Regions from separate parts of the Bradyrhizobium sp. AZCC 2262 genome, predicted to be linked through region 3. Evidence: predicted binding sites of a transcription regulator. Region 3 holds the regulator's gene; each other region holds the start of a gene.
What was found. The regulator LexA, encoded in region 3, represses DNA repair genes until DNA is damaged. The targets are predictions, from matches to a motif close to TGTTCNNNNTGTGTTCNG.

Region 1 (5,418 bases), 4.1 Mb from region 3:
TCCAGGGGCCTCTGCGGAGACAGCACCACCATTGGCAACACCACAAGACGCACCGCAGCCAACGCCATCGCAAGCAACATCCCTCGCCCAGGCTCAGACCGCGCCGCAAGATGCCGCGCCAGCAGCCGCCGCAGCGCCTGCGGATCAGGCTCAGTTGCTGCAGCAGATCGCACGTGATCTCGCGACGCTGGAACGGAACATCGAACAACTCAGGGCGAACCAGCAGCAAATGGCCAACGACAATTCGAAAGCCATAGGCGAACTCAAGGCCAGCCAGGAAGAGATGAAGCGTACGCTCGCGAAGGTTTCCGAGCCGACCCCGCCCAAGACGTCATCGCCTCCGGTGCAGCCGGCTCCGGCCTTGCGCAGGCCCGAACGGACGTATCAGCCTCCGCAAGCGAGAGCACGGCCACGATACTACCCAAGGGAGTGGATGTACGACGATTGGTAGGGCAGCGTTCGAGATAGCGCCCGGCTCAACGGCCGCAGCAAGAAGCTGGGATACCATCGCGAGGAGGCGCGGCAGCGCAATAACGCTGCGCTGCGCCATCGCATTTTTACATCCCAGTCGCGCTCTCTCATCCCACTTGCCAATTTCGGCAAGCGGGCGCAGCCTGTAGCTGCGGATGAATCTGTCCGGGCGACGAACTGCAATTCATAAAATTAATGGGAGGAAGACGGATGACGACGAATCTTTCGCGACGGTCTTTGCTTGCGCTTGGCGCAGGACTCGGTGCGGGTCTTGGCGCTTCAACGATGCTCGGCGGCAGCGCGCTGGCCAAGGCGCCGAAGCTCGGCACGCAGACGCCCTACTGGCATCGCTTCGTCCTCGGCGACGCCGAAGTGACGATCGTTTCCGACGGCACGCTGCCGCTCGGCCCTCCCAAGGGCACCTTCGTTGGCGTGCCCGATGAAGAAGTGAGGAAGATGCTCTCCGACAACTTCCTCAATCCCGACAATGTCGTGCTCGAGCAGAACTCGCCGATCGTGAACAACGGCGACAAGCTGATCCTGTTCGACACCGGCATGGGCACGTCGAAAGCTTTCGGGCCGACCACGGGCCGCCAGCAGAAGAGCATGGCGGAAGCCGGGATCAAGCCGGGCGATATCGACGCCGTGGTGCTGTCGCACGCCCATATCGATCATATCGGCGGCATCGTCGGCGCCGACGACAAGCCGTTATTCCCCAACGCGCAATATTACATCACCCAGAGCGACTTCGAGTTCTGGACCGATGAAGGCAAGCTCGGCAGTCCCTTGAAGGATTTCGTGGTTCATGCCCGCAGGAATTTGTTACCGGTGCGCGATCGCATCGTGTTCATCAAGGACGGCCAGGAATTCCTGCCTGGCGTGCAGGCGATCGCGGCGCCCGGCCACACCGTGGGTCACACCATCTTCATGGTAAGCTCTGCCGGCAAATCCTTCGCCTTCCTCGGCGACCTCACGCACCACGCCGTGCTGTTGCTCGAAAAGCCGCGGATGGAGTTTTCCTACGACACCGATCCGAAACAGGCGGCCGCAAGCCGGGTAAAGTTGCTCGACACAATCGCGGCCAACAAGACCCCGGTGATGTCCTATCACTTCGCCTGGCCGGGCTATGGTCACGTCGCCAAGACCGGCGACGGATTCCATTATTATGCCGAGCCGATGAAAATGGAGCTCTGAGGCAGCGCGACTGCTCCGGGGCGGCCGGTCTGGCCCGCCCCGGAAGCTGCCGGTTACGCCGCGGCGCCAGCCTCCCGCGGCGGAACCAATCGAATGCTTCAGATTTTCACCTTGACGCCGCCAGCGCGGTTACGACGGCGGCGGAGACTTTGGCTCCCTCGATTTTTTCCGCGTACAGAAGCTCGTTGCAGAGCTTGTCGATGAAGGTGCTGTTGATCGCCTTCAGGCCTACGAAAACGCTGGTCACGATGTTCGCGGCATCGGACCAGGTTGTTTCCTTGGTCGGAGTTTGCGCCTCCTTTATCTTGTCGAAGATCAACGTTCGTGCGGTTGACCACTTGATGATCTCCTCGCGCAGGAAGTCCTTTTCCGGTCCATCCCGAAAACCGTTGAGGAGCGGCGGGTCATCGTGCTCGTCTTTCGGTGGCGTGAGGCCGAATTCTTCCGCTTCGGCTTCGACCAGGACAATCTCCTGCTGAAGCTTCTGCAAAAACTCGGCCTTCTTCTTTTCGGAATATTTCAGGTCCTTGCCGAGGTCGTCGACCAGAGGCAACACGCGCTGGCGAAAGCGTATCGACAGAATGAGCGCGCTCAGAAGCAGCGATGTCTTGAACGTCAGGTTGAAGCGCCGGTCCCGTGACGGGATGAACGCGACGTAGCATCGCTTGGCCTTGCTTCTGAAATTCTCGTTTCTGGCGATAATGGGCCGGTAAAACTTGCCGTCGTTCCCGAGACAAAGAAAATCGGTTTGTCTCGGCACCTTGCCAAGCAGGACATCCTTTGCCGCCGCCTCCATGTCGTTGATCCATAGCGGCGTCATTTCGTTGCCGTTTCGCGCGGCTGCTACGGCCTTGATATCGGCCCACGTCGTGCTCGTACCCGCGATGGTGAAGATGTTGGGCAGTGCGTTGAATTCTCCCGTGACCACGGTGGTCAACGCCAGGCCCTCGGCATTTTGCGACGGGGCGCGGAACAATAAAACTGATGCGGGGCTGAAACACGTCCTCGTCAATGCGTTCGTCGACCCAGTTTCGAACGAAGGCCAAGGTGATCTTCCGCACGCCGTTCCTCATCAGCTTACGGACGGGCGGGTCGCTGATGTCGCGAAGAGGGACGACTGCGGATCGTGTCAATACCAGTTCGAGGAAATCGAACAGTTCAGTGTTTTCGTAAGAAAGCGAGTCGTCGCTTTCGGCTCCGATCGGCAACGGTGTGTCGTTGCGATCCGATGTCGATACCAGCGAACCCTGGTAGCGAGCGAGCTGGCTTGGGCGATCGCTGTCGTACAGGAAACACATCCGGTCACGTATCGCTTTTTTTTGATCCGAAGCTTCCAGCTTGGCCCGGAACTGGCCTGCCTCGTAGAAGCACCAACTCATGTTCTTTTCGGATTTATCTCCGCCGCTGCAAATGAAGACGAACCACTGGGATTTCTGGATCGATTCCGAAATCTTGGTTTCGTAATCATCGCCGCCTTCAATGCCGGCATGATCGATGAAAACTTCGAGATTCGGCGACAACGCGGTGAGCGATTCCACCACCGCTTCGGCGATTCTCTTGTCCTTGTGATTGTATGAAATGAAGACTCAGGTCTGGGCCATGGCTGCATCCTCTCCAGGCAATGTCTCAACAGCGAAATATTTTTGGATCGACGCAGGCGTCGTCCATTATCTCATTTCTCGAATCGGAGGCCGAAGACGGGGCGAAGATCGTGCAAAGGCAGTGCAGCTGAAGACGAGGCTTTCGAATTCGCACGGAAGTCCAGGCTCTCCTCAGGCTCACAGCGTAGGATGCCGCTCGCGCAGATTGCAATGAGGCAGATCACACATCCCGCAACCGGAGCGGGGCGACGATATCTCCCCGAGGATCGTGTCTTGCGGCCCGCCCCGGTGCCGCCCGATCAGGTTTGCTTGCGCGGGACGCCGGCCCGGCTTGCGCCTTTCTGTTCCCTTAATGTTCTTGACTTGCCCCAAGGTTCCCCGCTACCTTCGATTGCACCACGAGGGGCAAAAGCATGGTCGCGCGGGTTTCTACCGTCGCCTTTGAGGGGATCGAGGCCCGCGCGGTCGACGTGCAGGTGCAGGTCGCGCCCGGGCTGCCGGCCTTTGCCATTGTCGGCCTGCCGGACAAGGCGGTGTCGGAAGCGCGCGAGCGGGTGCGTTCGGCGCTGATCGCCTCGGGGCTGGCGCTGCCGGCGCGGCGGATCACCGTCAATCTCGCGCCGGCCGACCTGCCGAAGGAAGGCAGCCATTACGATCTGCCGATCGCGCTCGGCCTGATGGCGGCGATCGGCGCGATCCCGCCGGATGCGCTGAATGGTTTTACGGTGCTCGGCGAGCTCGGCCTCGATGGCTCGATCGCGCCGGTGGCCGGCGTATTGCCGGCCGCGATCGGCGCGAATGCGCGCGAGGAAGGCCTGATCTGTCCGGCGGCGTGCGGAACGGAAGCCGCCTGGGCCAGCCCCGATATCCAGATCATCGCGGCAAAATCGCTGATCCAGATCGCCAACCATTTCAAAGGCACGCAGGTGCTGTCGCGCCCGCAGCCGAAAGTGCACGAGCCGGAGGCGACGCATCTCGACCTGCGCGACATCAAGGGCCAGGAGAGCGCCAAACGCGCGCTGGAGATCGCCGCGGCCGGCGGGCATCATTTGCTGATGATCGGCTCGCCCGGCGCGGGCAAGTCGATGCTGGCGGCGCGGCTGCCGTCGATCCTGCCGCCGCTGTCGCCGTCGGAATTGCTGGAAGTCTCGATGATCGCCTCCGTCGCCGGCGAGATCCGCGACGGCGCCTTGACGGCGCGGCGGCCGTTCCGCAGCCCGCATCATTCGGCCAGCATGGCTGCGCTGACCGGCGGCGGCATGCGCGCCAAACCCGGCGAAATCTCGCTCGCACACCAGGGCGTATTATTCCTCGACGAATTGCCGGAGTTCGATGCGCGCGTGCTCGATTCGCTGCGCCAGCCATTGGAAAACGGCGAAGTCTCGGTGTCCCGCGCCAACCACCGCGTCACCTATCCAGCCCGCTTCATGCTGGTCGCGGCGATGAATCCCTGCCGCTGTGGCCATGCCTATGAGCCCGGCTATTCCTGCAAGCGCGCGCAGCTCGACCGCTGCACCGCGGACTATCAGATGCGCATCTCCGGCCCGCTGATGGACCGCATCGATTTGCGTATCGAGGTGCCGGCGGTGACCGCCGCCGACCTGATCCTGCCGCCGCCTTCCGAAGGCTCAGCCGAAGTCGCCGCGCGTGTCGCCGCGGCGCGCGATCTCCAGCTCATGCGCTATGCCGCCGCCGGCCTGCCGCATATCCGCACCAACGCCGAAGCGCCCGCCTCGCTATTGGAAAAGATTGCGCAGCCGGATGCGCAGGGGCAAAAGCTTTTGCGTGACGCCGCCGAGACCATGAAGCTCACCGCCCGCGGCTATCACCGCGTGCTGCGCGTCGCCCGCACGCTCGCCGATCTCGATGGCGCGGAAAAAATCGGCCGCCTGCATCTGGCGGAGGCGCTGTCCTATCGCGCACTCGCGGAAGATCTGCGCCGGGCGGCATAAGCGCATCGCGCTGTTCCTGCCGGGCGCGGAAATACCGACTGAATTTCTGAAATCGATTGCAAACGAGCGTCAGGCGGAAATCCGCCCGAAACGACAGAGAACGACTGGGGAGGCACTCCGTAGGGAGGACACGGCACGTAACGTCACGGCGCGTATGGACGCTATGAACGACGTTTGACGTGAAACTTCTTCAACGATCT
Region 2 (5,418 bases), 1.6 Mb from region 3:
ACATGGGATTCGTCGGGGCGCTTGAGATCGCCCTTCAGCTGCAGGTTATACGGGGGATCTGCGAACACCAGATCGACCGAACCGGCCGGGAGCTTCGACATCTCGGCGACGCAATCGCCGACGACGATACGAGCGCTGGAGTCAGACTCGAATTTAGTGCGGGGCGCCCTTGCAGACGCCCCGCGACGCGACACTACCATGACTCAACTACTCTGACTCAGGCGACGCTGTCGGCGACGCGGGACTAAACAACCGACTGGCGGTACATTGACCCGGCAAAGTAAAAATCGACTTAATCGGTAAAGTTGCTGAGAAGAGATTGCCGGGAGAAATTGCGAGGGACGGCGCCCTAGGCAATTTTTGCCGGGCAGGTTATTGATTAATGGAATGGAAATTTTACGTGATTGCTGCGTTGGGTATTCGGGCAAACAGCCGGGGATGAGGAAACACCGCCATGCGTTACGATGATTTCCGCCGCAGCGACGATATCGATGACCGTCGCGACGACGGCGGCGGCGGAATGGGTGGCGGCGGCGGTTTTGGCCTGCCGATGGGCGGTGGCGGGCTTGGCATCGGCACCATCATTGTGCTCGGCCTCGTCGGCTATGCCTTCGGCATCGATCCGCGCATCCTGATCGGCGGCGCGGAAATTCTGACCGGAGGCAACCAGGCGCCGACCTACCAGACCGATCGCCGGTCGGGGCCGGCCAAGACCGGCGCGCCAAAGGATGAAGTCGGCAGCATGATCGCTGGCATTCTCGGCGAGATCGACGACCGCTGGAGCGAGATCTTCCAGTCCAGCGGACAGAATTACACGGGACCGCGCATCGTGCTGTTTCGCAACGCCACCAATGGCGGGCGCTGCGGCATGGCGCAGTCGGCGATGGGACCGTTCTACTGCCCGCCGGACAAACAGATATTCCTCGACACCAGTTTCTTCCGCGAAGTCGAGACGCGCTTCCGCGGTTGCTCGGGCAGTGCGTGCAAGTTCACAACCGCCTATATCATCGCGCATGAAGCGGGGCATCACATCCAGAACCTGCTCGGCATTCTGCCGCGCGTGCAGCGGTTGCAACAGCAGGCCGGCAGCAAGGCGGAGGCCAACGCGCTGCAGGTCAAGGTCGAGCTGCAGGCGGATTGTCTATCGGGCGTCTGGGTCAACCGCGAAGAGAAGAAGCGTCCCGGCTTCATCGAGCCCGGCGATATCGATGCGGCACTGAGGACGGCGACCGCGATCGGCGACGACACGCTGCAGCGGCAGTCGACGGGCAGGGTGGTGCCCGATAGCTTCACCCACGGCTCGGCGGCGCAGCGCAAGCAATGGTTCATGACGGGCTATCAGCAGGGCACGGTGCAGGCCTGCAACACGTTTGCCCAAGGCGCGTTGTAGCCGAATGACGTCATTCCGGGGCGATGCGCAGCATCGAACCCGGAATCTCGAGATTCCGGATCAGCCCGCCACGCGGTCTGTCCGGAATGACGGATGAGAGGTGGGAATGTCGATCGATGAGTCAAAACAATTCGTGCCGCTCAACATCGCGGTGCTGACGGTCTCGGATACCCGCTCGCTGGCCGATGACAAATCCGGCGCCACGCTGGCGGAGCGGCTGACGGCGGCCGGTCATCTTCTTGCCGCGCGCGAGATCATCGTCGACGACGTCGATGCGATCCGCGCCATCATCAAGCGATGGATCGCCGACGAGGGCGTCGATGCGATCATCACCACCGGCGGCACCGGTTTCACCGGCCGCGACGTGACGCCGGAAGCGATCGAGCCGCTGTTCGAGAAGCGGATGGATGGTTTTTCCATCGCCTTCCACATGCTGAGCCACGCCAAGATCGGCACTTCGACGGTGCAGAGCCGCGCCACTGCCGGAGTAGCGGGGGCGACCTTCATCTTCTGCCTGCCGGGATCGCCGGGCGCCTGCCGCGACGCGTGGGACGGCATCCTTGCCGCTCAACTTGATTATCGCACGCGTCCCTGCAATTTCGTCGAGATCATGCCGCGGCTCGACGAGCACCTGCGACGGCCTAAAGCCAAAGGCGCCTCTGCCTGACCAGCAGCCTCCATAGCCCGCGCCACATGTTGCGCCAGGCTTCGACGCGCAACTGATGCGCGCGCTTGATATGGAAGTCGAGGATATCAGGCGTCACGCGCCGCGAGTTGTCGCGACGCACGGGCTTCATAGTTCGAGTTCCCAGGTTTCGCCGACCAAGTCCTGGCCAAAGCTGCGGTGCGGCTCGGTGGCGACCAGCTTGAACCCGGCTTCCTGATAGATTTTGCGGGCGGCGACGAGGATGCTCTGGGTCCAGAGCGTGATCCGCCGATAACCGCAGGCCTTCGCGAACGCGATGCATTCGGTGACCAGGCGATGGCCCAGCCCCTGGCCACGCCCGGCCGGATCGACCAGCAAGAGCCGCAGCTTGGCGATATCGTCGGTGTGCCGCACCAGAAATATCGAGCCGACCTGTGCCCCCTCGATGTCCGCGATCCAGCAACGTTCCCGCGACGCGTCGAACGAGCTGAGGAATTTGGCTGCGATTTCGGCGACGAGCCCCTCGAACGAGGAATCCCATCCGTATTCGCGCGCATAGAGCGCGCCGTGGCTTTGCACCACCCATCCCATGTCGCCGGGACGCGGCTCGCGCAGTGTCGCCGGCCGTGGTGCGGCACTGCTATCGCCGAGCAGTCGCTCGATGTCGGCCATTGCCCCGATCAGGCGTTCCCTGCCGCCGTTCGGCAGCGAGCCAAGCATCGCCGCGACGTCGTCCTTTGTGCTCCGCTCGAGTTTTGCGAACGCCTGACGGCCCTTGGCGGTCAAAGCGAGCCGGTATTGCCGGCGGTCGGACGGCAGCGGTTCGCGGGTGATCAACCCGGCTTCATCGAAATTCTGCACGATCCGGCTGAGATAGCCGGCGTCGAGGCCCAGTTCGGCTCCGATCTCCTTGGCCGAGAGATCCTGGCGGTGGGCGAGTTCGTACAGCACCCGCGCCTCGCTCAGCGAGTAGGGGCTCTTCAGCAGCTGCTGGTCCAGCACGCCGAGCTTGCGGGTGTAGAAGCGGTTGAAGGCGCGAACCGCCGCGACTTCCTGTTCGGAATTCAGTTGGGACATGGAACTTCCTCGATGCTTGCCATTGTCAAATATATAGTTGCCTTTGGCAAGTATATTCTGACCGCAGCATCCGGCGAGGCCCCGCCCGGTCCCGCTCTACTTTGCATGGGGTTGTTTTCGATATTTTATGTCTGGGCCGCCCTAGGCGACGACCATGATCCGGCTGCGCAGCTGGGTGCGCGAGGCGCGGCCGAGCTGGCGTAGCAGCCGGGTCTCGGAACGGCGGGAATCCGGCCGGTAGCCGCCAAGCCGCTCATAATGATCGCGCGCAATCAGCAGCCCCTGTTCCGCCGACGGGCCGGCAATCAGGCGGACGACGAATTTGAAGCCATCGCGCAGCCGCGTGTCGGTATAGGGCGAGCGGGCATAGCGAAACACCCCGGCGCGGGGCCGGTCGCTGCTTGATACGTTCTGGATGAACTGCGTGGTCTCTTCGATCCAGCCGTTGTCGAGCACCGCACCGGCGTGCAGGAACATCAGCCATGGCGAGCGCGCCGCCCGCGCACCGGCGGCCAGCGCCGCGGCGCGCGTTCCTTCAAACCTGAGAAAACTGCAGCCGGCGACGTCGGCCACCCGTTCGATCACGCCGTTGCCGGCCCTGTCGACCAACAGCACCTCGCGGATGACGCCGGCTGCGGCTCCCGGCACCAGCGCCGCCAGCGTAGCGACGGCGGGCTGCTCGACCCCTTCGGTTGGAATGATCACGCTCAACATGGATGAGGCTTCGGTGGCTCAAACGAGGAAAAACGCTGCACTGTTATCACCTTGTCACAATCAAAGCAGCCGGCTTGCGTGCAGTTTTTTGCGGCATCTGAAGCCGCTGTCTTTTCCACGTGCGCGTCTCATTGCGAATTGTTGTCGATGATGTTCTTGATTTGTTCTTTTGACATGCTATGTTCGCTTCATGAGCCGAGCATCCTCTCATGCCCTCAAGCACCCGCCGGTCACGGCGCCCTCCGAGCCGGCGGGTGCGACACCTTTTGCCGAGCTCGCGGTCGCCATCGAACGCAAGCGACGGCGCGGGCGCGGCGCGCAGTCCAACGATAGCGGCCGGTTCGAGGCCGAGGCGCGGGTCGCCTTCGACGATGGCTGGCAGAGCCTGGACGACCTGCCGCCGTTCAAGACGACGGTATCGCTCGATACCTCGCGCAAGGTCATCACCCGCAACGACTCGCCCGATATCGGCTTCGACCGTTCGATCAATCCCTATCGCGGCTGTGAGCATGGCTGTGTCTACTGCTTCGCGCGGCCGACGCATGCGTTTCTCGGACTGTCGCCCGGGCTCGATTTCGAATCCAAGTTGCTGGTCAAGCCGGACGCGCCGGAACTGCTCGAAAAGGAACTGGCCGCCTCGGGTTACGAGCCGCGCATGATCGCGATCGGCACCAACACCGATCCCTATCAGCCGATCGAGCGCGAACACAAGATCATGCGCGGCATTCTCGAAGTGCTGGATCGGGCCGGGCATCCGGTCGGCATCGTCACCAAATCGGCGCTGGTGACGCGCGACATCGATATTCTGCAGCGGATGGCGAAACGCAATCTGGCCAAGGTCGCCATTTCCGTGACCACGCTCGATCCCAAGCTCGCGCGCACCATGGAGCCGCGCGCCTCGACGCCGCCGAAGCGGCTGGAGGCGCTGCGGCAATTGTCGGAGGCTGGCATTCCCGCGACCGTGATGGTCGCACCGGTCATCCCGGCGCTGAACGATTCCGAGATCGAACGCATTCTCGATGCCGCGGCCCATGCCGGCGTCAAGGAAGCAAGCTACGTGCTGCTGCGGCTGCCGCTGGAAGTGCGTGACCTGTTTCGCGAATGGCTGATGGCGAATTATCCCGACCGTTACCGTCACGTCTTCACCCTGATCCGCGACATGCGCGGCGGGCGCGACTACGACTCGCAATGGGGGACGCGGATGAAGGGCACCGGCCCGATGGCCTGGATGATCGGGCGGCGGTTCGAGATCGCCTGCGAAAAGCTCGGCCTCAACAAGCGCCGCTCGAAACTCACCACCGATCATTTCCTCAAGCCGAAGCGCAGCGGACAGCAACTGAGTTTGTTCTGATCGTCATTGCGAGCGAAGCCAAGCAATCCATCTCGCCACGCAGGGAAAGACGGAGAGGAAGAGTAGCATGAGTAGCAAGCCCACCCCGCGGTTCACGGTCATCACGCTCGGCGTCAGCGACATGCACGCCAGTATCGCGTTTTACGAAGCGCTCGGCTTTGCGCGAAAGTTTCGGGCAACCGGCGAGGCGGTCGCCTTCTTCGACACCGGCGGCACGGTGATCGGGCTTTTTCCGTGGGA
Region 3 (5,418 bases):
TTTCCCGCGCTCACGGTCGGCTACGCCATCAAGAAATGGTCGGCGGTGGCGGCGTTCGCGGCCGCCGCGTTCTATCTGCTGCTGTCCGGGGCGGAAGTGGCGACGCAGCGCTCGTTCTTCATGACGGCCGTGGTGCTGATCGCGGTCATGGTCGATCGCCGGGCGATCACGTTTCGCACGCTCGCGGTCGCGGCCCTGATCGTGCTGGCGGTCGCGCCGGAAGCGCTGGTGCATCCGAGTTTTCAGATGTCGTTCGCCGCCACGCTCGGCCTGGTGGCGCTGGTGCAGATCGGCATGCCGTGCCTGTTCGCGACGGCAGATCATACCGCAACCGCGCGAGCTGCGCTGTGGGGTGGCCGCGAGGTCACAATGCTGCTGCTGGCATCGCTGGTCGCGGGGCTTGCGACCATGCCGTACGCGGCCTTTCACTTCCACCGGGTCACGCCCTATGGCGTGCTGGCCAATCTCGCGGCGATGCCGGTGGTGTCAGCGGTCGTGATGCCGGCGGGCCTGCTCGGTCTCGTCGCGATGCCGTTCGGCTTCGATCGCCTGTTCTGGGCGATCATGGGCGTCGGCATCGACTGGATGATTTCCGTAACCCAATGGGTCGCGGCGTTGCCTGGCGCGGTCGGCCGGGTGCCGGCGTTCGGCATCGGCCCGCTGATTGTGGCCAGTCTCGGCATCATCCTGCTCGGCCTGTTGCGAACGCCGCTGCGCTGGTCGGGCGCCGTGCTGGTGCTGGTAGCGGCGCTGTGGGCGGCGAGGGTGCCGCAGCCGGACATCCTCATCTCCGCCGACGGCCGCCATGTCGGCGTCCGCGGGCAGGATGGCCTGCTGCATCTGATGCATGCGGCCAAAGGCTCCCGCGATGTCTTCCTGCTGAAGGAGTGGCTGGCGGCGGATGCGGACGCGCGAACGGCGGCTGACGCGTCGCTCACCGCAGGCGTCTCATGCGACGACCTTGGCTGCGTGATGCAAACCGGCGGCGGCCTGATCGCGCAGGCGCACAAGCCCGAGGCGCTGGCGGACGATTGCGAGCGTGCGGCGCTCATTGTGACCATGCGGCAGGCGCCCGCTTCATGCACGGCTTCCGTCATAAATGCCGAACGGCTGCGGCGGCAGGGCGCGATGGCGTTGCGGCAAGGCCGTGAGGGATTTGTCGTCGAGGCGGCAAAACCGAGGGGCATCGACCGCCCGTGGTCGCCGGCCATCGCCGACGAGAGCGAGGCAGACACCACCGTGCTTGCGCCGCGAGTGGTGCCGCCGCGCGCCGTCGACGCCACCCCCGCCGAGGCCGACCTTCAGGCGGAGGAGTAGGCGAAACATAGCGTTTTCGAGCGAAGTGGAAGCCGGTTCGCGTAAAGAAAACGCGTCAAGACAAAAAACTAGTGCTCGTCGAGCGAGGGACTTGAGGGGTGGGCCGGTATTTCGAAAGCGCCGAGGTGGAATTCCTCGGGCGCGTCGGGGGTCGACGGCAGGTTGACCAGCGTGAACGACGCCTCGGGGAATTGCCGCCAGATCGCGAGATCTTCGGCCGTGATGGTGAGCCAGCCGTACCGGAACATGTACCGTCCGGGTTCCGTGACGCGACCGGCTCTTTGCCATGTGACTTTGTTGACCACCGACCGCCCCTCGGTGCCGAGTTTCTCACAAAACCATATCAGCATGATCCGCCGGCATAAACCGGCGGATCAAGCGCGTCGTCTAACCGGTCACGATGGATTCGGCCGGTGGCGCTTCCGTCACCTTCGCCGCACGTTCGCCCTCGGTCACAGGCAATTGCAGCACGGTCGCGCGCTGGCCTTCGCAAAGCTGCGTCACCAGCACATGGCTTCCGTCGGGAAATTCGATCGCGTCATGGTGGCGATCGGACACTTCGGGCTCGATCTGGTTGAACTTGGCGACCCGCCAGTCGGTGGTTCGCGTCCAGATCCACCGGTTGTCGTATCGGACGTCCTGGGCGAACGCCAGTTCGGTGCCGGGAAGCATGCAGACCGCCACTGCCGGCTCGCGTTCCGACGCAAAGCCGCGGGTCGATGTACCGCGGAATGTCGTGGTGATCAGCGTCTCGCCGACCTGGGCAGGCCGCGTCTTCACCGCATGCAGGCTATAGTCACACATCGGATGGCTCCCTCGTTTGAGATAGCGGACCCGTGTCTGGAAGGAGGCACCGGCCTCTATCAGAGCTGACTTGGCGCACAGCGTTTTCTTGCTTCTGGGCAATTCTGCGACTGGCGCACTACGTCTAAATCACAAACGCGCTAACGCGGCTTGGTTCCAGGCGCGCACAAAAAACCCTCGCCGAAGGCCGGGGCGTCGCAGTCGTGTCCGCAAAGCCAGCCGGTCAGTATTTGCGGTAAAGCCCGATCAATTTGCCCTGAATCCGGACCCGGTTCGGCGGCAGGATGCGGACTTCGTAGGCAGCATTGGCGGGCTCCAGCGCGATCGAGGCGCCGCGGCGGCGGAAGCGCTTTAGCGTGGCTTCCTCCTCGTCGATCAGCGCCACCACGATGTCGCCGGTGTCGGCGGTCTCATTGCGCTGGATCAGCGCCATGTCGCCGTCGAGAATGCCGGCGTCGATCATGGAATCGCCGCGCACTTCGAGCGCGTAGTGCTCGCCGGAGCCGAGCATGTCAGGCGGCACGCTGATGGTGTGGCTGCGGGTCTGCAGCGCCTCGATCGGCGTACCGGCGGCGATCCGGCCCATCACGGGGACGGCGACCGGGCGATTGCCATCGTCCTCGGTAGTCGGCGCGCTCACCGTGCGCTTGCCGAGCGTGCCTTCGATGACGCTCGGCGTGAAGCCGCGGCGGCCGTTGCCGGCGGCTGCCAGCTCCGGCAGCTTGATGACTTCGATGGCGCGGGCGCGGTTGGGCAGGCGGCGGATGAAGCCGCGCTCTTCCAGCGCCGTAATCAGGCGGTGGATTCCGGATTTCGAGCGCAGGTCGAGCGCATCCTTCATCTCGTCGAAGGAGGGCGGTACGCCGGCCTCTTTCAGCCGTTCATTAATGAAACGCAGAAGTTCGTACTGTTTGCGCGTAAGCATCGCGAGCATTCCCCCGGTTGGCACAAATCTTTCGGTCCCGAATCTCTGGGGTCCATCACGAGAGTCCCCAAAACTCCCAGTCATAGACACTAGCAGTCGAAACAAATCATGAACGGACACTATATGTTCGATATGTGTTCCGCAACCACTTAATTTCAGGTGAACGCGTCGCGGCTTCGGCCCAAGACCACCTTTACAGGCACGCTCAGGACGTCATTCCGGCAGCCGGAGCAGCTCGCAAGGCGAACCCTTTGCGGCAGCCGGCGCGAACGGCGGACGTATCACAAGTGCCCGTGCCGCAGCGAGATTCCCGAGCAGCGATGAATCCTGGAGATTCACCGGCACCGCGATCAGCGTGCCGTCCTCGCGCGCTTCGAGGCGTGCGCGAAGATAGTCTTCGCGCTGGTCGTTGGCGGCGAGATCGCGCCCCAACAGGGCGCTTTCGCGCCGGTGATGGATTGTGTCGCGGCCCGACAGCGCACGAATCAACGGGACCAGAAACAGGAAACCGCAGACATAGGAAGAGACGGGATTGCCGGGCAGGCCGATCACGCGCATCGTGCCGAGCCTGCCATGCATCATCGGCTTGCCGGGCCGCATGGCTATGCGCCAGAACGCCATGGTCGTGCCCTCGGCCTCCAGCGACTGTTTGACGAGGTCGTGGTCGCCGACCGAGGCGCCGCCCATGGTGATCAGGATATCCGCGTCCGCCTCGCGCGCACGGCGGATGCCTTGCGTGGTGGCGGGGACCGTGTCGGCGGCGATTCCGAGATCGACGACCTCGGCGCCCTCGGCGCGCGCCAGCGCCCGCAAGCCGTAGCCGTTGGAATAGACGATCTGGCCAGGGCCGGGGATCTCGCCCGGCATCACCAACTCGTCGCCGGTGCCGAGGACCGCGACTTTCGGGCGGCGGTGCACCGCAAGCTCCGGATAGTTCATGCCGGCGGCGAGCGACAGATCGCGGTCGGCGAGGCGGCGTCCGCGATTGAGCAAAACATCGCCCTCGCGGAAATCGACGCCGGCGGGCCGGATATGCCGCCCCGCAACGGCGGCTTCCGTGATGGTGATCTGATCGCCGTCGACGCCGGTATCCTCCTGGATGATGACGGCGTCGGCGCCATCAGGGATCACGCCGCCGGTGAAGATCCGCACCGCTTCGCCTCGGCCTACCTTCCGCTCGAACGGGCGGCCGGCGGCGACCTCGCCGATCACCTTCAGCCGCACCGAGAGATCGGGGGAATCCGCCGCGCGCACCGCGTAGCCGTCCATCGCCGACATCGCCTGCGGCGGCTGCGTCCGCCGTGCCGCGACGTCGCGCGCCAGCACGCGATGAAAGGCATCGTCGAGCGCGATCATTTCCTCGGGCAGGGGGACCGCGCCGGCAAGGATCGCAGCAAGCGCATCGGCGACAGGCATCAAGGCCACGGGCAGACCTCCAGGAGCATGATCCGGAAAGGTGGACACCGGTTTTCCGAATAGATTATGCTCAAATCAAAGGGATAGAGCGGGATGACGGTTCGAAGCAACGTCATCGCGCTCTAAACTTCAAGTGCGGTCAGTGCCCTTGCCACGTCATCCGTCGATGTCACGTGGATGGCACAAAGGCCGCGCGCCCGCGCACCTTCGATATTGGCGGCCGAGTCGTCGAAGAACAGGATCCGCGACGCCGGCACGCCGATCGCCTTTACCACATGATCATAGGCCTCCGCGTCGGGTTTGCGCAAACCGATGCTCGAGGACAGGAATATCTGGCGGAAATGGCTGAGTACGTCGGCATAGGCCTGCGAGAAATGCGCGACATGGGCCGGATTGGTGTTGGAAAACGCATAGAGCGGCATGCGTTTGGCGGCGCTTGCCAGCAGCGGCGCAATACCGGGCATCTCGCCGGTGAAGATCGCGTTCCAGCCTTCCAGGAACTGCGCGTCGGTGAGGCCGATGTCGAGGGACTGGCGCAGGCCCGCAAAGAACGCCGCGTCGTCGATACGGCCGGTCTCGTGATGCTTGAAACTGTCGTTGACGACAAAGCGCCCGGCGAGGTCGGCAGGCTCGCAGCCCGCGTGCCCTGCCCAGTTCACCATCACGGAATCGAAACTGATATCGAGCACGACACGGCCGAGGTCGAACAGCAACACGTCGACGGAGGAGGGGGGCGGCACTTTCATGGCAATCGTTTACAAAACTGGTCAGGCATGGGCAACGGGCTGGACCGATTTCGGCCCGATCCAGCGCTTAAGCCGGTGTCCGAGCTGTGCTATAGCGGTTTGGGGCGAAGTGGATGTCGGCTCGCGTGAAGAAAGCGCGTCAAAAATAGCGCCTTGGTTTGAAATAGGGAGTGGCGGCATGAAAATCCTGGGCAGAATCTTGGGCGCAAC

Region 1: a site for LexA is predicted at 3,609-3,626, ahead of V1283_RS37820 (YifB family Mg chelatase-like AAA ATPase). Genes of this name have one in related genera too.
Region 2: a site for LexA is predicted at 3,979-3,996, ahead of V1283_RS26115 (PA0069 family radical SAM protein). Genes of this name have one in related genera too.

What each region holds. Positions count from the first base shown of each region.
Region 1 covers NZ_JAZHRT010000001.1:8,062,346-8,067,763, forward strand. Annotated here, with positions in the region: gene V1283_RS37800 (hypothetical protein) at 155-451, shown strand; gene V1283_RS37805 (MBL fold metallo-hydrolase) at 682-1,665, shown strand; gene V1283_RS37810 (hypothetical protein) at 1,772-2,602, opposite strand; partial or broken gene V1283_RS44845 (hypothetical protein) at 3,042-3,206, opposite strand; gene V1283_RS37820 (YifB family Mg chelatase-like AAA ATPase) at 3,680-5,218, shown strand; gene V1283_RS37825 (helix-turn-helix domain-containing protein) at 5,380-5,418, opposite strand, start outside.
Region 2 covers NZ_JAZHRT010000001.1:5,563,394-5,568,811, reverse strand. Annotated here, with positions in the region: gene V1283_RS26140 (site-specific DNA-methyltransferase) at 1-200, opposite strand, end outside; gene ypfJ (KPN_02809 family neutral zinc metallopeptidase) at 455-1,390, shown strand; gene moaB (molybdenum cofactor biosynthesis protein B) at 1,497-2,057, shown strand; gene V1283_RS26125 (bifunctional helix-turn-helix transcriptional regulator/GNAT family N-acetyltransferase) at 2,184-3,113, opposite strand; gene V1283_RS26120 (glycosyl transferase) at 3,255-3,827, opposite strand; gene V1283_RS26115 (PA0069 family radical SAM protein) at 4,018-5,178, shown strand; gene V1283_RS26110 (VOC family protein) at 5,246-5,418, shown strand, end outside.
Region 3 covers NZ_JAZHRT010000001.1:3,923,669-3,929,086, reverse strand. Annotated here, with positions in the region: gene V1283_RS18725 (ComEC/Rec2 family competence protein) at 1-1,317, shown strand, start outside; gene V1283_RS18720 (hypothetical protein) at 1,386-1,667, opposite strand; gene V1283_RS18715 (hypothetical protein) at 1,705-2,121, opposite strand; gene lexA (transcriptional repressor LexA) at 2,345-3,046, opposite strand; gene V1283_RS18705 (molybdopterin molybdotransferase MoeA) at 3,260-4,471, opposite strand; gene V1283_RS18700 (HAD-IA family hydrolase) at 4,585-5,208, opposite strand; gene V1283_RS18695 (hypothetical protein) at 5,387-5,418, shown strand, end outside.